DNA from 4 places in the Micromonospora sp. NPDC005553 genome. Region 4 is predicted to be linked to each of the others. Evidence: riboswitches for the same ligand, from Rfam matches in the RefSeq annotation. Region 4 holds a riboswitch; each other region holds the start of a gene.
The links. A riboswitch is a leader RNA that binds a small molecule or an ion and turns the genes downstream of it on or off. The one in region 4 is predicted to bind cyclic di-AMP.
Positions count from the first base shown of each region.

Region 1: another riboswitch for cyclic di-AMP. It lies ahead of ACFYPG_RS18915 (C39 family peptidase); the one in region 4 lies ahead of ACFYPG_RS29025 (coiled-coil domain-containing protein).
Region 2: another riboswitch for cyclic di-AMP. It lies ahead of ACFYPG_RS11040 (NlpC/P60 family protein); the one in region 4 lies ahead of ACFYPG_RS29025 (coiled-coil domain-containing protein).
Region 3: another riboswitch for cyclic di-AMP. It lies ahead of ACFYPG_RS08810 (hypothetical protein); the one in region 4 lies ahead of ACFYPG_RS29025 (coiled-coil domain-containing protein).

Region 1 covers NZ_JBIAJD010000004.1:381,314-386,722, forward strand. Annotated here, with positions in the region: gene ACFYPG_RS18900 (acyltransferase family protein) at 1-366, shown strand, start outside; gene ACFYPG_RS18905 (hypothetical protein) at 460-942, shown strand; gene ACFYPG_RS18910 (hypothetical protein) at 1,076-1,846, shown strand; cyclic di-AMP (ydaO/yuaA leader) riboswitch at 2,131-2,271, shown strand; gene ACFYPG_RS18915 (C39 family peptidase) at 2,504-3,352, shown strand; gene ACFYPG_RS18920 (alpha/beta fold hydrolase) at 3,476-4,222, shown strand; gene ACFYPG_RS18925 (CDP-glycerol glycerophosphotransferase family protein) at 4,227-5,409, opposite strand, start outside.
Region 2 covers NZ_JBIAJD010000002.1:783,324-788,732, reverse strand. Annotated here, with positions in the region: gene ACFYPG_RS11045 (N-acetylmuramoyl-L-alanine amidase) at 1-1,173, opposite strand, end outside; cyclic di-AMP (ydaO/yuaA leader) riboswitch at 1,409-1,544, shown strand; gene ACFYPG_RS11040 (NlpC/P60 family protein) at 1,558-2,598, shown strand; gene dcd (dCTP deaminase) at 2,659-3,237, opposite strand; gene ACFYPG_RS11030 (pyridoxamine 5'-phosphate oxidase family protein) at 3,335-3,892, shown strand; tRNA gene ACFYPG_RS11025 (tRNA-Gly) at 4,154-4,227, shown strand; gene ACFYPG_RS11020 (DUF4240 domain-containing protein) at 4,285-4,725, opposite strand; gene ACFYPG_RS11015 (2'-5' RNA ligase family protein) at 4,722-5,285, opposite strand; gene ACFYPG_RS11010 (class I SAM-dependent methyltransferase) at 5,399-5,409, opposite strand, start outside.
Region 3 covers NZ_JBIAJD010000002.1:322,319-327,727, reverse strand. Annotated here, with positions in the region: gene ACFYPG_RS08815 (carbonic anhydrase) at 107-832, shown strand; gene ACFYPG_RS08810 (hypothetical protein) at 889-1,908, opposite strand; cyclic di-AMP (ydaO/yuaA leader) riboswitch at 1,913-2,043, opposite strand; gene ACFYPG_RS08805 (YibE/F family protein) at 2,210-3,586, opposite strand; gene ACFYPG_RS08800 (copper-translocating P-type ATPase) at 4,003-5,409, shown strand, end outside.
Region 4 covers NZ_JBIAJD010000008.1:97,144-102,552, reverse strand. Annotated here, with positions in the region: gene ACFYPG_RS29035 (SRPBCC family protein) at 1-62, shown strand, start outside; gene ACFYPG_RS29030 (hypothetical protein) at 187-687, opposite strand; gene ACFYPG_RS29025 (coiled-coil domain-containing protein) at 828-1,892, opposite strand; cyclic di-AMP (ydaO/yuaA leader) riboswitch at 1,898-2,029, opposite strand; gene ACFYPG_RS29020 (cation diffusion facilitator family transporter) at 2,148-3,065, opposite strand; gene ACFYPG_RS29015 (HelD family protein) at 3,172-5,289, opposite strand; gene ACFYPG_RS29010 (alpha/beta fold hydrolase) at 5,397-5,409, opposite strand, start outside.

The DNA.
Region 1 (5,409 bases), on a different contig from region 4:
TTGGTCTGGCTCGGTGAGGTCTCGTTCGCCTTCTACCTGGTACACGTGCTGGTGATGACGAGCGTGCTGCGTTGGAGCGGAACCTGGGGGATCGGCTTCGGAGGCTGGCGTGGCCCGGCCGTGGTGCTCGGTTTCCTGGCGGTGAACCTGATCCTCGCCGGGTTGCTGCACCGCTTCGTCGAAACTCCGATGATGCGCCGGCTCGCGCCGCGCCGCGCGGCCCGTCCAGCGCCCGTCCCGCGACAACGCCCGGCCGGCGACGACGACGCGCGAGACCCCGGAAGCATCGCCCGCGGCGAGGTCGACGGACCCGCCGACGAGGCCGGTCAGGCTGGCGGTCGATCAACCTACGTCGACCTGCGCTGACGGCGTCCACCCTGGTCAAAGGGGGTCGGCGCGGCGTGATCCGACACGCCCGTGGTCGATGCGCACGGGTTGGCGCGACGGTAGCGTGGGGACGTGCTTCCGGTCGCGTTCACCTGTCCGCTGTGGTGGGTGGCGCGCTGGGCGACTCGGGTGCTGACCAGCCTCGCCGTCGTCGCGGCCCTGGCGCTCGGCGCAGGCCCGGCCACGGCCGCCACGTCGACGCCTGGCACGGGGCCCACGTCGAGCGTGGTGCCGACCACTGTCGCCGGCTCGCTGGCGGCCTCCTGCCGACACGCCGCGCCAACGGAGTCAACCGTCATCTACGCCGGCCGTGCGTCGGGCGACGATGGTGCCGACGCCACCGGCTCGGGGGCACACGGCGCGGCCCGTCCGGCCGCAGCGAAGGCCACCGAGGAGTCGGTCCCGACCTGGTCGGTCGACGCGCCGGTGGCGCTCCCCGGCGATCAGGGCACCATCGCGGCCGGCGTGCTGCCGGCCAGGGCGGCCGAATCTGACCGGCTGCCCCTCGTCGCCAGTGCGAGCGGTCGGGCTTCCCGGGCCCCACCCGGGCGCTGAGCCACCGGGACGACCGTCCCGCCGCCGCGCCCTGTCGACCCACCCGCTCCCTGACCCGCCGACCCGTGGCCCGCCGTGGCCCGCTGGTCGGCGCGGCTTTCCATCGCACTGCTCTCTCCCCGAGGTGCCGACCATGGAGACCGTCGTCTTCTACCAGTTCGTGACCGAGGTGCCGCGGGCCGCCGCCATCTGGTCGACGCTGTTCCTGCTGACGCTGGGCCTGCTCACCGTGCTGGCCGCCCGCCCCGAACGGGCCCGGCCGACCGGCGATCCGGTCCCGGCCGGGCTCACCGCTCAGGAGCTGGCCGACGCCGAGGCCGTCGACAGGCGCCGCTACGCCGAGGAGGTGGCCGTTGCCGCGGCCCGCGCGGCCACCACCGCCCAGCGGCGGCGTGCCGCCTGGCTGGCCGCTCAGGAACAGCTGGAGCAGGCCTGGATCGGGTACGACGAGGCGGACGCCGCCGCGCGTCGCTTCGCTGGCGCGGGGGCACTGCCCACCCCGCAGACCCCACACACCCCCGCCGAGTACGCCGCCCGGGAACGCTATCTGCACCGGGCGGCGATGGCGGCGTACTGGCGGGGCGACCTGACCATGGCGCAGCTCGGCGACGTGTTCGGGCACCGGCGCGGTTGGGATCCCCGGCGACACCCGGTCGAGCAGGAGGTGCTGATCAGCCGGGTGATCCGGGATGCGCGGTCGACCGACTACCAGGTGGCCGCCGACCGTGAGCGGGTCGCCTGGCGCGACGCGGAGTTGGCCGCCGAGTCGGCTCGTGCCCTCGCCGAGGAGGCGTACGCGGCGGCGGCCCGGCTCCGCCCGAGCGTGGTCCCCGCGCGCCGCACGGTCGCCGGGGCGTTGCGTCCCGCCGTCGTGGCACTGTGGCGCCCGGCCCGGGTGGGTTGAGCCCAATCCGTTATGTGAGGCCGGTCACCCAATCGGGAAATCGGACGTCCGACGCGATCGACGGGATTGTTCCCGCGATTGTGGCCGCGTTCTTTACGGCCTGTCCGGTTGTCGCCCCTAGGCGTCGCCGTAACTGGTTGTCCCATCGAGTCACATCGTCGGCATTACGCGCAGAAATTGTGGCGCCAATTGGGGTTTACGCAGGTGAACCTGGCTTGGCAGGGCGTTGAGACGCCAGTAGTGTCGTCCCGTCCGGTGCGGTAACCGATCGCAAGACGCGACGCCGCATCGACCCGCTTAATCGTGATCTACGAACCGGGGACCCACCAGTAAGTCCGGGGTGAATCCGCGAGCCACGGCCCGCGGTAGGGCGTCTTCCCGCCCGAATCCGTCAGCTAACCCGGTAGGCGGTGTCGGAAGGAGTCCCATCCTCGTGCAGCACCTTTCCACCCCTCGGTTGTTCCCTCGCCTCCACGGCGCGGCGGTGCACCCGCTCAATCGTCGCGTGACGGTGAGCTGACCCCCCGGGTCATCGCCTTTCCCGCCCGGCCGATCCGGGCGTTCCCCTGAGCGGTTCACACCCGCGGACCACGGTCCGCGCGCTGGCGCCTGCCCGGATACCGGTCCGGCCCCGGTGTGCCGCTCTCCCCCCGATCCGTGGAGGACCCCGTGAAGCACACCCTGCAGCGTCAGCTCCGTCGCCTCGCCACCGAGCGCCCGTACCAGATCGTCGCCGCCTCCGCCGCAGCCCTCGCTATCGCCACCACCACCGGCGCCCTGCTCACCACTGCTGACGACGCCCCGGCCGGCCAGCGCACCGCGACCACCGTCGCCGAGATGCGCAGCGACGTCGCCGCCTCCCGCAGTGAGGCCCGGGACGCGTCCCCCTCTGCCAGCGCCGCGCCGACCACGGCCGCCCCGGCCACCAGCGCCGCGTCGCCCGCCGCCAAGGCCAAGAGCAACCCCGACCTCACCCGTAAGCCGACGCCGCCGAAGCCTCCCGCGACGAAGGTGCTCGACTACGACTACGAGGCGCAGAACACCTACTACAACTGCGGCCCGGCGGCCACCCGGAACGCGCTCAGCGCCGCGGGCATCGACCGCACCCAGGAGGAGCTCGGCGCCGAACTGGGCACCACCGAGATGGGCACCAACTCGGCCGAGGACACCACCCGGGTGCTCAACGCCGAGGTGAAGGGCTCCCCGTACCGGACCCGGATGTTCCCCGGCACGCCCAGCCCGGCCCAGATGGACCGGCTCCAGGCTGACGTGGTGAAGGCCGTCACCGACGGCCGGGGCGTGGTGGCCAACGTCGTCGGGGACGCCGTCGACACCGACGGCGGGTGGCACTCCTACGGCGGTGGGCACTACATCGCCGTGGTGGGCTACAAGGACAACGGTCGCACCGTGCGGATCGCCGACTCGGCGAACCCGGCCGACCCGTCGTACTGGATCACCACGATCGACCTGGCCAACTGGATCACCAGCCGGGGCTACTCCGCCTGACCCGGGCACCCTGACCGCCGCGGGCGCCGTCTCCCACAAGGAGCCGGCGTCCGCGGCGTTTGTCCGCCCGGCCCGCCATCGACGGCCCTCGTACCCGACCCTGAACCGTGGGAGACTGCGGCCGTGGTGGATGAAACGGGTGGTCACACCGGCCGCGGGCCGGTCCTGCTGCTGCTGCACGGGATGGGAACGACCGGGGACGTGTGGTTGCCCTGGGCCCCGTACCTTGAGCAGCACTGGCCCGGACGGTGGCTGGCACCGGACCTCGCCGGCCACGGCTGGGCGTCGCCGCTGCCGTCGTACTCCTTCGCGGGCTTCGCTCAGCAGATCGCGCGGGCCCTCGTCCCCGACGACCGGCTGGTCGTGCTCGGGCACTCGCTGGGTGGGGTGGTCGGCCTGGCGCTGGCCGCCCGCGACGCCGGAACGCCGGTGGATGCCGTGGTCGGGCTGGGCATCAAGGCACTCTGGTCACCCGCCGAGCTGAGCCGCGCCGCCGAGCTCGCCGCCCGACCGGTGAGCTGGTTCGCCACCCGCACCGAGGCGGCTCGCCGCTACCTGCGGGTCGCCGGGCTCACCGGTCTGGTCCCGCCGGACCACCCGGTGGTGGAAGCCGGGCTGCGCCAGGTCGACGGCCGGTGGCGCCTCGCCATGGACCCCGCGGCCTTCGCCGTCGGCGAGCCCGATCTGGCCGCGCTGCTGGCGGCGACCGACGTGCCGGTGGTGCTGGCGCGCGGGGAGAGCGACCCGATGGTCACCGACGAACAGCTCAAGGAGTACGGCGTACCGGTCGCCACGCTGCCCGGTCTCGGACACAACGCGCACGTGGAGGACCCGGCGGCGGTACTGGCGCTGCTGGATCCTTACCGCTGAGCGGCTATGCCGGTGCGGTCGCGGTGAGCGCCTCGGCCGGTGCCAGCTCCCGGCGGGCGGCGGCCAGGAACGCCTCGGCGTACGACTCGGCCGGGAAGTCACCCAGGTAGCGGCGGCGGGTGGCCCAGCGGGCCTCGGCCAGCGGGTCGGTGTCCAGCAGGGCGGTCAGCACGTCGTCCACGTTGGACATGTCCCGACGCAGCACGTATCCCGACCCGGCCAGCGGGAACCGCTCCACGAACCGGTCGCCCTCGTCGCCCATGTCGGTGACCGCGTACGGCTTGCCGGAGTAGAGGAAGTCCGAGATCACTCCGGACACGTCGGAGACCAGCGCGTCGGCGGAGTTGACGCACTCGGTCAGGCTCAGCTCCCGAGCCGCCGCGCCGACCACGTGCTGGCGGCCGGTGCGGGCCCGGTCGGCGACGAGCAGCTCGGTCAGGCGGCCCAGTTGCCGGGCCGAGGCCGGGTTCTGCGTGGTGTACGGGTGGGCTCGCAGGATCACCGTCGCGCCGCGTTCCAACAGTCGGCGCAGCAGGCTTTCGGCCACCGGTAGCGAGCAGTAGTCGGCGTCGGCGTGGTGCCCGGTCCAGGTCGGCGTGTAGAGCACCGTCGGGTGCGCCGATCCTCTTGCGGGCTCCGGGCGTACCTCGATCGACTCGACCTGTGGACGACCCACCACCACGAACTTGTCGGCCGGGATCTGCACTCCGGCGCGGGCGTACCTGTCGATCGCCGCCTGCCCGGCTACGAAGATCCGGTCGAAGATCCCCGACACCGGGTTGGCGCTCGGCGCCTTGTCGCTGTCGCCGTGGTGCAGCTGGATGTGGGTGAGCTGGGTGAAGCGGACGCAGTGGCTGTTCTTCGCACCGTGGTTGACGTAGAACGCCGCCCGCAGGCTCGGCACCAACGCCTGGTCCATCGCCCCGAGGGTGGGGCAGTAGACCACCGGCGCGTCGGTGGCGGCCGCGATCGGGGCCAGGAACTCCGGCTCACGCAGCACGACCAGGAACGGTCGGCCGATCCGTTCCAGGTACGGCAGCCACATGGTGACCTGGTATTCCGAGCCCGGAGGCGCGGAGAAGTAGAGCAGGAACTCCGGCTGGTGCCGGCGCAGCGCGGCGGCCACCGACCCGCCACCGGCGCGTGGCCTGAACCGTCGCCGGGCCAGGTCCAGCGCGACCGCACCG
Region 2 (5,409 bases), on a different contig from region 4:
GTCCAGTGGGATGCCCAGCCGCAGCGCCAGGTGGCGGACCAGCTTCGCCGAGGTCCGGTACATCGCCTCGGTGTACCAGGTGCCCTGCGCCGCGAAGCCCTCGTGTTCCAACCCGATCGACTTCGCGTTGACGTACCAGTTGCCGGCGTGCCAGCCGACGTCCTTCGTCTTGACGTGCTGGGCGATGTGCCCGTCGACCGAGCGCAGCGAGTAGTGCCAGCTCACGTAGGTCGGGTCCTGGACGAGTTGCAGGGTGGTGGCCCAACTCGCCTCGGTGTCGTGGATGACGATGTACTCGATCTTCTGCCGCGCGGGCCGGTCGGAGAGGTCGTGGTTGCCGTAGTCCCCGTCGCCGAACGCCTCGTAGGGCGCCGGGATCCACTCGCAGGAGATGGTGCGGGGGCATTCCACCCCGTCCGGGCGGGCCAGCCGGCGCAGGCCCAGCCGGTCCAGCCAGGAACGTTCGGGCCGCACCGCGCGGGCCGGCAGGGTGATCCGTTGGCCGTCGTCGGTCACCCGGGCTTCGCCCGCGCCGATGGTGGTGAAGACCTCGTCGGCGAAGGCCGCCGCGGCGTCGGCGCTGTCCGCGCCCGAGTACCGGGCCACCGCGCCGTACCAGGCCGCCGGGTCGGTGTCCGCGCCGACCGGCGCGCCCAGATCCCTCTGGTACGCGCTCAGCAGCGCCGCCCCACCCCGGATGTTGAGGCCCGCGTCGGTACGCAGTGCCTCGGGGGCGGCACCGGTCAGCGCCGCGGCGGCGTCGACGGTCTGCAACGCGGCGGTGGACGGGGCGGGCGCCTCGACCGGTCGGGGCGCGGGCACCCGGGCGGGACGGGAGTCGTCGCCGCGTGGGTCCTCGGCACCGGCGTCGTGGTGGCCGCGCCCGGGTAGGGCGGCCACATGCCGGGCGTCGGTCAGGTGCATCGGGCCGTAGCCGCCACTGGTGCTCGGTGTGCCGGCGTTGGTGTCCCAACGGGACTCCAGGTAGGAGACGCCGAGCAGCACGACGGCCGGTACGCCGTACTCGGTGGCCGCGTCGGCGTACTGCTGTTGGCGGTCGGTGGTGGGCGCGGCAGCGGCCGGGCCGACGGAAAGTGGCACCGTGGTCGCGGCGGCGACCACGGTGGCGGCGAGCAGCGCGCGCCAGCCGGTCGACAGGGTTGGATGGTGCATCGAACCCCCTAGATTCTCGCGGAGTTAGGTCAAATCACCATCGCGCCGTCCGGGAGCTCGCGTCAATACCTTTCCATCTATCGAAGCTTGGGGAAAGAATTCTTCACACACGGTCGGTGACCTCATCCAATCCGTACGGAGTGTCACGGCCGCACGGGTTGCGGATCGGTAACGGGCGTCTCTACTCTGGTCATTTGTCGGCCCGACAGCAGCTCCGCCCACCCCGGGCGGTAACGGACCGACACCGCCGAGTCGTTTCCGAGCGAACCGGGGACCCAGGTCCCTCGGGGTGAATCCGCAGCCACTGCGGTAGGGCGCCGACTTCCCGCCCGAACCCGTCAGCTAACCCGGTAGGCGGTCAGGAAGAAGGAGTACGGAACCCCGGTGGCACTCCATGCCCCGCGGCCGTCGTCCGAGCGGTCGGCATCAGCCGGCCCGGCGTCGATAGTGCCGCGCCCACGCTGGTCCCGCTTCACCACCGCACTCGCCGCGCTGGCCGGCGTCGCCGTCGTTCTGACCGGCAGTGCCACGGCGGCCCACGCCGACCCCTCCGTCGCCGAGATCGAGCGCCAGATCGACGCCGACTGGAACAAGCTCGAACCGATCATCGAACGGCACAACGCCACCCGCATCGACCTCGCCGCGAAGCGCAAGCAGGCAGACGCGCTGGCCGCCCGGATCACTCCGCTCGAGCGCCAGGTCGACGCCGCGATGGACAAGGTCAGCGCCCTTGCCGTACGCGCCTACATGGGTGAGAACGTCTCGACCGTCAACGCGATGCTGGGCAGCCGGTCGCCCAGCGAGGTGGTCGGCCAGCTCGAAATGCTGGACCGCTTCGCGCACAACCAGCAGAAGGACGTCCGCGAGGTGGCCGACCTGCGCGACCAACTGGCCGCGCAGAAGGCGCCACTGGACGAGATGGTGGCCCAGCTGACCCGCACGGAAGCCCAGCTGGCGGCGAAGAAGAAGCAGATCAACGACGAGATCGACCGCCTGCAGAAGCTGCGCCTGAAGGTGTACGGCAGCGGTGGCGGCGGTCCGCTGCGCCCGGCGCCCTGCCCGGGTAGCTACCCCGGCGGCGCCGCGGGTACCGCGGTCAAGTTCGCCTGCGCGCAGATCGGCAAGCCCTACGTCTGGGGTGCCGAGGGCCCGAACTCGTACGACTGCTCCGGGCTGATGCTGGCCGCCTGGGCGAAGGCCGGCGTGTCGCTGCCGCACAACGCCGCCGCGCAGAGCCGGGTCACCAAGAACGTCAGCAAGGGTGACCTGCGCCCCGGCGACCTGGTCTTCTACTACAGCGACATCCACCACGTCGGCATGTACGTCGGCGGCGGCTGGGTGGTGCACGCCTCGCAGGCCGGTCAACCGGTCAAGATGAAGAAGGTCGACGACGGCCCGATCCACAGCTACGGCCGTCCAGGCTGACCCAGTGTGACCGTAGGGCCCGTCGCGATCGCGTCGCGGCGGGCCCTCGTCGTTCTGGTCCTAGCGGGTGGGCCAGGTGCGCCAGTGCTGCCAGGCGCGGCTGGGTGTCGGCCCCCGCTGGCCCTGGTAGCGCGAGCCGTAGACCACCGAGCCGTACGGGTGCTCGGCCGGCGAGGAGAGCCGGAAGATGCAGAGCTGCCCGATCTTCATGCCCGGCCACAGGGTGATCGGCAGGTTCGCCACGTTCGAGAGTTCCAGCGTCACGTGACCGGAGAAGCCTGGGTCGATGAAACCGGCGGTGGAGTGCGTGAGCAGCCCGAGCCGGCCCAGAGAGCTCTTGCCCTCCAGCCGGCCGGCGAGCTGGTCACCCAGCGAGATGACCTCCAGCGTCGAGGCGAGCACGAACTCCCCCGGGTGCAGCACGAACGGCTCGCCGTCGGGGACCTCGACCGCCGAGGTGAGGTCGTCCTGCTGCATGGCCGGATCGATGTGGGTGTAGAGGTGGTTGTTGAAGACCCGGAACAGCCGGTCGAGTCGGACGTCGATGCTGGAGGGTTGGACCAGGGTGGGCTCGAACGGCTCCAAGCCCAGCGTGCCGGCCTTGATCTCGGAGACCAGGTCACGGTCGGAGAGCAGCATCGGACCACCATAGCCGCGTTGCCGGAAGTGGCCGGATTCGGTGCCGGACCAGCGCGTCGAGGTCGCTGCTCGTACATTTGTTCGATAGAATGCCCACATGGCTTCCTGGTCCGAATTCGCCGCCGACGAGCCCCGACTCGCCGACGGGATCCGCGTTCTCCTTCAGCAGTACGGGCCGGGCTTCGGCTATCTGGCCACGGTCCGTGCCGACGGCGGGCCCCGCGTCCATCCGGTCTCCCCGGTCATCACCGCCGAGGGGCTGTTCTGCTTCATCATCGACTCGCCCAAGCGCCGCGACCTCGAACGTGACGGCCGTTACGCGCTGCACTCGTTCCCTGCGGAGGAGAGCGACGACGAGGCGTACGTGGCGGGTCACGCCCGCCCGGTGACCGATCCGATCCTGGTGGCGCAGCTGGCGCAGAGCGCCCGCGCCGAGCCGCAGGTCGACTGGCGGCTCTTCGAGTTCACCGTCGACGTGGCCATGCTCACCCGCCGCGAGCAGCACATCGCGGGCATTCCGGGTCTCGGGCCGAGTCGGCCGGCCGTTCGGGTCTGGCTCGACCCAAACGCCCAGTCGGCGGTGGCAGCGCCCCTCGCCGTCCCGCAGACGCGCCCGACCCTCCTCAGCCGTGACGTGCAGTGCACGGCCGCCTGACCACACGACCGGAAGATCATCGGTGCTGGCTCCGTCGTGACGGAGCCGGCACCGATGCGTACGCCCGCCACGCCTGCCACTCCCGCATGATCCACTCGACTTCAACGAACTTGCGGTATCCCGGCGCTCCGGACGCCCCGACTTCCAGGAAACCGAGTGGATCATCCCTGCCGACCCGGGCGGCACGGTCCGCAGACACCTGCGGTCACCGGGGGTGCCTGGGTGCATGGGCCCGACGACTCGGGTACAGTGGTGCCGCTTGCGGGTGTAGTTCAATGGCAGAACATCAGCTTCCCAAGCTGACAGTGCGGGTTCGATTCCCGTCACCCGCTCCACGATCAAAGCCCTGGTCAGGACAACAGTCCCAGCCAGGGCTTTTGATGTTGCGCTGGTCAGGGCTTCACGTAGTGCTGGCGGGGGAACAAGCGCATGAGGCGCGGCAGGCGTTGTTCGATCTCGGCGAGGCTGTCGCTGTCCCAGGGTTCATCGATTGGGGCTGGATCGAAGTACGGGCGGTGGCCCCGGGCGTCCAGCGCTTCATAGAGGCTGTCTTCACGCCCGGTGATGTGGTCGTAGGCGCTGGACGCCACGTAAGCGAGTTCTTCCCAGTGCGGCCACTCCGCGTCGGCCCGTTCCCAGAGACTGCGGCCGGCGAGCGCACGCACAGCGGGCAGGTCGGCGAGGTTGTCGGGGTTTTGGGCGACGTGCTGCCACCAGCGCTGCCCCTGGCCGATGAGCCATGGTTGGAAGTACCAGAACGAGTCGCTGCTACACAGGCCGTCCGTCTCCTCGGCTGACGGCTCCAGGAACTTCCAGAATTCCGCCGAGTTCACGTCAAGGACGGTAACGGTCCAGCCGGCGCAGGTGGTGTGGTGCCTAGCGGGAACTCGCAGACGGTGCGCCAGGGGCTGATGTCCGGTGTTCCGGCGATGAGCCTGACTCTGTCGATGGCCGCGTTGATCGGCAGGTGCGTGGAGATGGTTTCTGCGGCGTGGCTCAGCGTGGGCTTGGCGGCGTCGTGACCGATGGTCAGGTGCGGCACCACATCGCTGTGCGCCCCGGCGTAGGGGGGCGCCTCGGGAAACTGCTGCCACACGGCCGAAGTGAGTTCCCGGAACGGGCGAGCTGGCTGTGGAGCAAGCCAGACGACCGTGTCACCGAACCAGCCGACGTCCGTCAGTGCGACGTCGAACCGCGGTATCCCGGCAATGGTCTCGCGCAGTACGGCCAAGACCTGCTCATCGATCTGCTGCGGGGGCAGGAACGGGTAGAGGACGGTCACGTGCGCTGGCACCCCCCACCCGGCGGCCGGGTCGAGCGATGCCCGGAAGGGGCCCACCGCATCCTCGGCCTCGGGTATCGGCACGATGAGCGCGGTCTGTGTCGGTTCCATCCCCACAGCTTTCCGCCACGGTCGGTGCCGGTCCACTGGATTCACCGCCCGCCAGGCGGCCCGCACCCACCAGAGATCAGGCAGCAGGAGGCGTGGTGTGTGAGCGCCCGATCTCAGTCTCGGG
Region 3 (5,409 bases), on a different contig from region 4:
GACGCATCTTACGGTGCGTGTGACGGTGGAGCACGAGCCAGCGCCCGCCGCCCGGCCGGCGGAGAGCCGGTTTGACCAGGTCAGATGCGTCGAGACGAGGTGCGGGATGAGTCATACCGGGAGCTCCGGCGGTCAGCCGGGTCCGCAGCGGATTACCGACGGGGCCACCGCGCTCAGTGAGCCGACCCGGGCGTACGCGGAACTGGTCGCCGGCAACCGGCGCTTCGTCGATGGCGCCCCACGCCACCCCAACCAGGATGCCGGGCACCGGGCCGCGGTGGCCGACGGGCAACACCCGTTCGCGGTGATCGTCGGCTGCTCCGACTCGCGACTGGCTGCCGAGATCATCTTCGACCGGGGGCTGGGCGACCTGTTCGTGGTTCGCACCGCCGGGCACACCGCCGGCCCCGAGGTGCTCGGCAGCGTCGAGTACGCGGTGACAGTGCTCGGCACCCCGCTGGTGGTGGTGCTCGGTCACGACTCCTGCGGTGCGGTGCAGGCCGCCCGGGAGTCCGCCGCGACCGGTACCGCGCCGAGTGGCCATCTGCGCGCCGTGGTCGACGCCGTGCTGCCCAGCCTGCGCCGGGCCGCGGACGAGGGCGTGGACGACATCGACGGCATCGTCGACATCCACATCGCACAGACCGTCGAGACGCTGCTCGGGCAGTCGCCCGTGCTGGCCGACGAGGTGGCGCGGGGGCGGTGCGCGGTGGTGGGCGTGTCCTACCGACTGGCAGCCGGAGCGGTACGCCCGGTGGCCGCCGTTCCGGCCGGCTTCACGACGTTGACGACTCCGGCCTCGACCGACCCGGCCGCGCCTGCCACCGTCTGACGCGACGAGGGCCGCTCCGCGTTACGCGGAACGGCCCTCGACGGGGATCGTGCGGGTCAGAGCAGCGACATGTGGACGTGGTCGGTGTGGTTCGACGGCCCGCTGTACGAACTCCAGCCGGTGGCCGGGAACCAGATCTGCCGGTTCCAGATCACGTAGTAGATGCCGAGCCGGTCGGCGTTACGGATGAGGAACGCGGCGACGTTGTTGCCGTACGTCCGGGTGTCGTTGTTGTGCCACGGGGAGAACCCGCTCTTCTGTAGCGACCAGTCGCAGGCGCGGCCCTTCGGGTGCTCCCACGGCCCGCCGGGGCGGTAGCAGCCGACGAACCGGTTGAAGCCGGCCGCCTTGACCTCCTTGTACGCGTGCAGCGTGCGCGGCGTGATGCAGCCGGAGGTGGTGGGGTCGTTCTCGCTGCACGACTGGGCCTTCCAGTCACCGTCGGCAGTGCGACCCGGGCCGATCTTCGCGACCTTGGAGGTGGCATCCACCAGGCCGCCGGTGAAACCCTTGCCGCCGACGAGGGAGAGCGCCTTGTCGGCCTCGCTCTTGCGCTTCGCCATCAGGGCGGTCTGCTTCTGCTGCTCGCGCACCTCGGTGTCGAGGGCCAGCTTGGCCTGCTCGGCGCGGGCCTTCACCTCGTTGACCTCGGAGAGCTTCTTCTCGTTGACCATGTTGATCTCGTCGAGCAGCCCGGCGCGCTGGACGAACGAGTCGGGCGCGTCGCTCTCCAGCAGCATCGCGACCGCGCCGATCCGGCCGGTCCGGTACGCCTGTGCGGCGATCTGCCCGACCTGCGGGGCCAACGCGTCCAGTTCGGCCTTGGCCCGGTTGACCTCCGCCGCCAACTCGCTCTGCCGCTTCTTGGACTTGTCCAGCTTGGACTTCGCGGCGGAGTAGTCACGGTTGGCCTGCTCGATGACGTCGTTGAGCAGCTTGGGCTCGCCGTCCTCCTCGTGCCCGGACGGTGTGGGGTTCGTCGGGGCGGCGTGCGCCGGGAACGGCCCGGCGAACACGGTCAGTGCGGCGATCACGGCCACCACGGGTGTCAACCAGCGGCGTAGGGGTGCCGTCACAATGTTCCCTTCCGTCGACCGCCGACCGGGTTAGCTGACGGGTTCGGGGCGGAAGTGGCCCCTACCGCTGATGCGGATTCACCCCAGGTACCTGGGTCCCCGGCTCGCCGGTTGGCGATTGGGCGGTGGCACCGCAGACGCCGCTTCGCGCCTTCATCGGTAACCGGCAGCGAGGTTACCCGAGAGTCGACCGGCTGAGCTACGCCTGGATGCCGACCAAAAGCGTCATTTCGCCATAGCGTTGAGTGACCAGTGACGGGGTTCTCAGGGTGGATGCCCGATCTGGTCACGCTGAGGAGTGTCACCATGCCGTATCCGTGCTCCTGTTCGACTTCGGCCACCGGTCGGTGGCCTCGGGTGGGGGTGCGGTCCGCGTCCGGTCCGGTTCGTCGGAGCCGGCCGTTCGCGGTGAGCTGAGTGCGGCCAGTGCCTCGCTGCGGTCCGGCTGGGGCCGGGGCTGGGGCGCGGGAGCGTCGGTGGGCGCTGAGGCGTCGCTGCGCCCGGCGGCGGTGACCACCGCGGCCAGCCCGGTGGTCAGCGGCACGGCGGCGATCAGACCGAGGGTGGCGACCGCGCTGCGGACGATCTCCTGCGCGAGGAACTCACTGGTGAGGATCTGCCCGATCGGCCGCGAGTCGGCGGTGAGCAGGAGCAGCAGGGGCAGTGACGCACCCGCGTACGCCAGCACGATGGTGTTGACAGTGGAGGCGATGTGCGCGCGGCCGACCCGGGTGGCGGCACGGTAGAGCTGCAACCGGGTCAGCCCGGGGTTGGCGTTCGCCAGTTCGGTGACGGTGGCCGCCTGGGTGACCGTCACGTCGTCGAGTACCCCGAGTGACCCGATGATGATTCCGGCGAGCAGCAGTCCGTGCAGGTCCACGTCGCCCTGGAACATCGACAGGGTGGTGGCGTCCTCGCTGCCGAAGCCGGTGAGGTGGGTCGCGGCGGTGGCGATGGTGGCGAGCACGCCGGTCAGGACCAGGCTGCCCAGGGTGCCGAGCACCGCGACCGAGGTCTGTGCGGTGACCCCGTGGGTCAGATAGAGCACCACGAACATGATCAGGGCCGCGCCGACCACCGCCACCAGCAGCGGTGACCTGCCGGCGCTGATGCCCGGCAGCACGAAGGTGAGCAGGATGGCGAAGCTGGCGGCCAGCCCGGCGAGCGCGGCCAGACCTCGCCACCGACCGAACGCGACGATCGCGGCCGCGAAGATCACCGCCAGCCACACCATCGGGGTGCCGCGTTGGTGCTCGGCGATGTTCCAGTTGCTGGTGGCGGGATCGGTCGGGTCGGCCAGCTCGACCAGGACCACCTCGTCGCCGACCTCGACCCGGGGTGCGCCGGGCCCGTCGGGCACCGGAGTCCGTACCTGCTGGCCGGCGGTCGGCCCGTCGTCCACCCGCACGTCGACAGTGCCGCACCGCCCATCGCCGACCCTCGGTGTGCCCTCGGGGACCGACGGCGCCGGCGGGCACGGCTCGCTCACCACCCGTGTGACAGTGCCGGGGTAGCGCGGCACGTCGGCACCACCATCGGTCTGCGGTGACCCGCCGCGCGGCCAGAGCAGCACCGCGGCCAGCACGGTGGCGACGAAGAGGGGTACCACAGTCACGACGAGGATCCGTCGCACCCGAGGCGGGGCGGACGGAGCGGGGTGAGTGTGGTCGGCGGCCAAGGTGAGACTCCCAACGATCCGGTGCGGGATACGGGTCAGCGGGCCGGGCGGTTCACCGTTGCGGTGGAAACGCGGCGGACGGCGGGGCGGATCGCTGCCTGATGACCGCTTGATCACGGACGGTCAGTGCTCGGCCCGGTCGGCCGAGGGCACCGCCACGACGTGGCGGCGCCGGTGCCCGACTGTGCAGCGGCATTCGGAGGGCCATCGGGGGAGATGCTAGCCAGCCCCTCCGAGGGTTGCAGGTCGCGGCGGAGTGTCGGGCGGCCGAACCGCTCGCGCGGCGGTCTCCGGGGCGGCATGTTGGAGCCATGCCCGCTCCGTCACCGTCCGGCCCCGACCGACCGCGACACGCCGAACCCGTGCCACACGACAAGCATTCCGGGCACGACAAGCACGCCGGACACGATCCGGCGATGTTTCGCCGCCGGTTCTGGGTCTGCCTGGTGTTGACCATCCCGGTGGTGCTGACGAGTCATCTCGTGTCGGGTCGGCTGGGCCTGAGCGGGGACGTCGTCCCCGGTCAGGGCTGGGTGGGCCCGGTGCTCGGCTCGGTGGTGTTCTGGTGGGGCGGTTGGCCGTTCCTGGTTGGCGCGGTTCGAGAGGTCCGGGACCGGGCGCCCGGGATGATGCTGCTGGTCGCGATGGCGATCACCGTCGCGTACGCCGCGTCCCTGGCGACCAGCGTCGGCGTCTTCGACCTGGACTTCTGGTGGGAGTTGGCCGCGCTGGTCACCATCATGCTGCTCGGGCACTGGCAGGAGATGAAGGCCATCGGACAGGCCCGGGGAGCGCTGGCGGCGCTGGCCGCGCTGTTGCCGGACGAGGCCGAACGGGTGCCGGCGGACGGGCGGGTCGAGGCCGTGCCGGTGACGGGCCTGCGGATCGGCGACGTGGTGCTGGTCCGGCCGGGAGGCCGGGTGCCGGCGGACGGCCGTGTCGTCGAGGGCGGCGCTGAGCTGGACGAATCGATGATCACCGGGGAGTCGCGGCCGGTCGTCCGGACGACTGGCGACCGGGTGGTGGCCGGCACCGTCGCCACCGACTCGGCGATCCGGGTGCGCGTCGAGGCGTTGGGTGAGCAGACCGCCCTCGCCGGCATCCAGCGGATGGTCGCCCAGGCCCAGGCTTCCGGTGGACGGGCCCAACTGTTGGCCGACCGGTTCGCCGCCGCGCTGTTCTACCTGGCCACCGGCACCGCCGTGCTGACCGTGCTGGTCTGGACCGCGCTCGGTCAGCCCGACGAGGCGGTGGTCCGTGCGGTCACCGTCCTGGTGATCGCCTGCCCGCACGCGCTGGGTCTCGCCATCCCGCTGGTCGTCGCGCTCTCCACCGCGCTCGCTGCACGGTCCGGGATTCTGGTCAAGGACCGGTTGGCCCTGGAGCGGATGCGGACCGTCGGCGCCGTGCTCTTCGACAAGACCGGCACGCTGACCCGAGGCGAGCACGGGGTGACCGACCTGGCGACGGCGTCCGGCGTCGAGCGGAGCGAGGTGCTGCGGATCGCGGCCGGTGTCGAGTCGGATAGCGAACATCCGTTGGCCCGGGCGATAGTGGCGGCGGCCGGCCGCGGCGGCCCGGCCCGGGCAGCCGGGTTCCGGTCGCTGCCGGGCCGCGGTGTGAAGGCGACAATCGACGGTACGGAGTACGCGGTGGGCGGGCCGGCGCTGCTGCGCGAACTGGGCGTTTCGCTCCCGGCGGAGCTGGAGGCCGCGACCGGGCGGTGGTCGGCGCGGGGTGCCGCGGTGTTGCACCTGGTGCGGCTGCCCGACGCCGTGCTCGGTGCGTTCGCGTTGACCGACGAGGTGCGTCCGGAGGCCCGG
Region 4 (5,409 bases):
TCGCCCTCGCCACCCGACTGGGCGCCGCCCTGGACCGCACCAACAACACCCCGCCCCCCTGACCCGCCCCTGGCGCGCCGATCTTGCAGTTTCGGCTGTCGATATCAGTGGGATGAACCCATATGTCGGCGCAGTAACTGCAAGATCGCGGGCGTGCGGGGTGTGCGGGGCGGGGCGTGGGGTGCGTTAGGTCGGGGTTGGCGCGCTGTTGCGGGTCGGGCGGGTGATGGGACGTCGGCCCCACGGCTTGTAGGTGGAGAGCACTGTCGCGATGACCATCAGGCTGGTCGACACCGCCGGTGCGATGACCAGGTCGGCGCGATCGCGGGCGGGCAGGGCGGCGCCGACCGCTCCGGCGTGACGCAGATTCGGGGTGAGCAGGAACAGCACCAGCCCGACCATCACCGTGGTGAGCACGAGCTTGACCAGCACCCACCGGTGGCGCAGCAGGCCCCATGGGGTGAGCAGCGAACTGGCGACTCCGATCAACCACACCAGGACGCTCAGCGGCGCGAACAGCACCGTGCCGACCAGGGCCGTGACCGGATAGACCACCGCCGGATCGGCACCCCGCTGAACGGCGACGCCGAGGGTGAGCAGCACCAGGTCGGCGCCGAGCCAGCCGAGCGAGGTGACGAGGTGCAGGGTGAGCAGCGCCTTGCGGGTGGTGGGTCGGATCCGAGGCATACCGCGATGCTGCCCGCCGGCCACAGCCGGGTCGTCCGACGAGCGACGACATCAGGGGTACGCCCGGTGACGTAGCCCGGCCCCTGACGCCGTGATGCCTGTGAGCCATCCAGTGGCTCACAGGCATCACGACGAGTGGGTCAGTAGACCGACAGGTGTACGTGGTTGGTGTGGTCGCTGGACGGGTCGCCGCCCGCCCCGCTGTACGACTTCCACCCGCTGCTGGGCAGCCAGATCTGCCTGTACCAGATCACGTAGAGCACGGCGAGCCGGTCCGCGTTGCGGATGAAGTACGCGGCCAGGTTGTTGCCGTACGTCTTGTCGCCGCCGGTGGCGTCGCCGCCGAAGCCGTTCTTCTGCGCCGCGAAGTCGCAGGCCCGGCCCTTCGGGTGTTCACCCGAGCCGCTGGGGCGGTGGCACGAGACGTACCGGGTGAATCCCGCGGCCTTGGCCTGATTGAGCGCGTGCAGGGTGCGCGGGGTGATGCAGCCGTTGGCCGGCGTGGGGTCGTTGACGCTGCACGACTCGGAGGGCCAGGAGCCGTCGGAGTTGCGTGGCGCGGCCTTCGCGTTGGCGCTGGAGGTGCCGCGGTTGGAGCCGGCGTCGGCGGTGGTCTGCGGCTTGGGCGTGGTGGCCACGGTCAGGGCCCGTTCGGCCTGCTCCTTGCGCTTGGCCATCACCGCGACCTGCTTGCGCTGTTCGTTGATCTCGCCGTCCAGGGCGACCCGGGTGCGGTTGGCCTTGTCCTTGGTGTCCAGCAGGTCGCGCAGCACCCGGTCCTCGTTGGCCGCCACCGCGTCCAGCGCGGCGGCCCGGTCCATGAAGCCTTCCGGGGTGTTGCTGTTGAGCAGCGCCGACACCGCACCGAGCCGGCCGGTGCGGTAGGCGACCTCGGCGATCTCGCCGACCTTGCCGTTGCGCTGGTCGATCTCGACCTCGATGGTCTCCAGCTGGGTGCCGAGCTGCTTCTGCCGTTGCACTGAGGTGTCCAGGGCGCGCTTCGCGTCCAGGTAGCCCTTGCTGGCCGCATCGAGCTGGGCCCGCAACGCCGGGGTGCCGCCCTCCTCGTCGGAGTCGGGTGCGGCGGCTCGCAGGCCGGTCGGGGGAGCGGCCGAGGCGGTGCCGGCCGGAAGCGCGACGCCGAGGGCGAACATCGCGACGATCAGGGCCGCCAGTCGGGCGGCGGGTGGTCGTGCTGGTGCCACTGCGCATGTCCTTCCGTCAGCCGCCGACCGGGTTAGCTGACGGGTTCGGGACGGAAGATCCCTACCGCTGACGCGGATACACCCCAGGAACATGGTTCCCCGGTTCGCCCAGGTGGGCGATTAGGCGGCGACCGCCACCGGCGCCGGGAGGGCGCCGCCTGGTGACGGCCGGGACCGAGCCTACCGGTGCGGGTGGGGCCGCTGCAGCCGATGTGACGGACGGTGCGTGCGTCAACACGGAAATCGACGAACCGGTCACCATTCGATGGAGCCGCAGGCTCCAGAAGCGGCGCCAGGCTCGATCTGCAAGGTCGCGTGTTCGATGCGGAAGTCGTCGTGCAGGGCCGTACGTGCCGCGGTGAGCACCGCGCCGACCTCCGCGCCCGGTGCCATGGTCAGGTGGGCGGAGGCCACCTCCATGCCCGAGGTGAGCGTCCAGACGTGCAGGTCGTGCACCTCGACGACACCGGGGACGGCGGCGAGCCGGTCGTGCACGGCGGTCACCTGGAGGTGCTCCGGGGCGGCCTGCACCAGGATGCGGATGGCGGCGCGGGCCAGCCGCCAGGTGCGCGGCAGGATGAACACGCCGATGGCGACCGCGACCAGAGGGTCGGCCCACCACCAGTCGGTGACGGTGATGAGCAGCGCCGCGCCGATGACGCCGACCGAGCCGAGCAGGTCACCGAGCACCTCCAGGTAGGCGCCCTGGAGGTTGATGCTCTCCTTGGCTCCGGCGCGCAGCAGCGCGAATGCGGCGATGTTCGCCAGCAGGCCGAGCACGGCCACCACGAGCATCGGGCCGGCGATGACCTCATGCGGGTCACCGAAGCGGCGGATCGCCTCGACCACCACGTAGATCGCGACGCCGGAGAGCAGGACGGCGTTGGCCAGCGCGGCGAGCACCTCGAGCCGGTAGAGCCCGAAGGTGCGCTGCGGGTCGCCGGTGGCCCGCCGGGTTGCCGTGATGGCGGCGAGCGCCATCCCGATGCCGAGCACGTCGGTGAACATGTGCCCGGCGTCGGAGAGCAGGGCGAGCGAGCCGGTGTGCAGTGCGACCACCGCTTCGACCACCATCAAGGTGGCGAGCAACCCGAACGCCGCCCAGAGTCGACCTCGGTGCTGGTGTGCGGCATTGGCGACGGACCCATGGTGGTGGTCATGACCTGCGCCCACGAGAACCACCTTCCGCCGCTGGTCGGGACCTGGTCAAATGTATGCTCACATCGCTATGTATGCAAGTGTACGGGCAGGGCGTTCCGCCGGCGGCAGTCCGCACACGTCAGCCGGTCGGGTCGATGGTGGTGAGACGCTGGGTGGCCCGGGAGAGCGCCACGTACAGGGTGCGCACCCCGGCGCCCGGATCCGCCCGGATCTCGCTCGGGGCGACCAGCACCACCCCGTCGTACTCCATGCCCTTGGCCTCCAGGCTGGTCACCACCTGCAACCTGGGCGCGCCGAGCGCGCCCAGCCAACCGGCGACCTCGTCCCGGCGGGGGACCGGCGTGATCACCCCGACCGTGCCCTCCACCTCGGCCAGCAGGCCGGCGGCGGCCTCCACGGTCGCGGTCTCCAAGCCCGTCGGGGGCACCACCAGCTCCACCGGCTCGACCCCGGTGGAGCGGACGGCGGTCGGCAGCGGCAGGTCCGGGTAGAGCCGCCGGATCTCCGCCGCCGCCACCGCGAAGATCTCCGCCGAGTTCCGGTAGTTGGTGGTGAGCGTGAAGTCGTGTCGCTTACGCCGGCCCAGCGCCTGGTCGCGGGCCCGGGTCAGCTCCTCCGGATCGCCGGTCCACGCGGTCTGCGCGGGGTCGCCCACGACGGTCCAGGAGGCCAGTCGGCCGCGTCGACCGATCATCCGCCACTGCATCGGCGAGACGTCCTGTGCCTCGTCCACCACCACGTGCGCGTAGTCCCGGTAGTCCTCCGGGCGCTCCCGGGCCGCCGCGCGGGCGGCCCGTTGCCGTTCACCGAGGGTGCTCAGCTCACGGACGCCGCCGGCGAGCTGGAACGGGTCGCGTCGCGCGCGGGCCGGCTGCGCGGGCTTGCCGAGCAGCGCGTCCAACTCGTCCAGCAGTGCCACGTCGGCGATGGTCAGCCCGGCCGAGTCCAGGTTCCGGTACGCGGCGTTGAGCAGCCGGATCTCCGCCGAGGAGAGGATCCCGCTGGCGTACCGGCGCAGCCGATCCGGCTGCGCCAGCCAGCCGAGGACGTGCCGGGGGTGCAGCCGAGGCCACCACGCCTTGAGGAACTCCCGGAACTCCGACCGCTCGGCGATCTCCGCCTCGAAGGCCGGTTGCTCCGGCAGCCGACCGCTGCTCAGCTCACGGGCCTGCGCCCAGAGCGCGGCGAACACCCCGTCGAAACCGGCCCGGCGCACCTCGTTGCGCCGTGCCCCGCGTTGCAGCGCACGGTCCCGGACCCGGTCCAGCGCGACCCGGTCCAACCGCAGCAGCGTGCCCCGGTAGAGCAGCCGCAGCTCACCCGGGCCGCCTGGCACCGCGTCGCGGGCCGCCCGCTCCAGCACCCGACGCATCCGCAGCGAGCCCTTCACCGCCGCCACCTCGGGCGGGTCGGGGCGGGTGGCTGTCATCCCCGGGAAGAGGGTGCCCAACGAGTGCAGGGTCGCGGTGTCCTCACCGAGCGACGGCAGCACGGAGCCGATGTACTCGACGAACACCGACGACGGGCCGACCACCAGGATGCCGCCGCCGGCGTAGCGGCTGCGGTCGGAGTAGAGCAGGAACGCGGCCCGGTGCAGGGCGACAGCGGTCTTGCCGGTGCCGGGGCCGCCCGCGACGATCGTCACCCCGGAGCCGGGCGAGCGGATCGCCTCGTCCTGCTCCCGCTGGATGGTCGCCACGATGTCGCGCATGCCCCGGCCGGTGGCCTTGGACAGGGTGGCCAGCAACGCGCCGTCACCGACGACCGTCATCCCCTCGGGGGCGTCGGTCGGGTCCAGCAACTCGTCCTCGATCCGGGTCACCCGCTCGGCGCGGGACTGGATCGTGCGCCGCCGCACCACGTCCAGCGCTTGCGCCGGGGTGGCCTGGTAGAAGGCGGCGGCGGCGGGCGCGCGCCAGTCGACGACAAGCGTGACGGCGTTCTCGTCGCGGATCCCCAGCCGCCCGACGTGCAGCACCTGACGGTCGCGCAGGTCCAGCCGGCCGAAGACCAGCCCCTCGTGCTCGGCGTCCAGGGTGTGCCGCCGCTGCGCCGCGTGGAAGACCATCGCGTCGCGCTCGACCAGGGCGCCGTGCGTGCCCACCCGGGCCATCCGGTAGCCGTCACGCTCGGCGCGTACGGCCGACTGCCGCAGCTCGGCCAGTCGGGCGTACACCCGGTCGAGGTGTCGTTGCTCGACGGCGATCTCCTGCTCGAGGCCGGTCTGGTCGGTCAACGCACGCTCCTTCAGAGGTCGCCGGCAGGCGGCGAAAACCGCGCGGGCCAACCGAGAAGAGTACGGCCCTGGGCCCGACCCGCCGCGCCCGAGGTGCGCGAACGTGCTCAGGCACCCGTC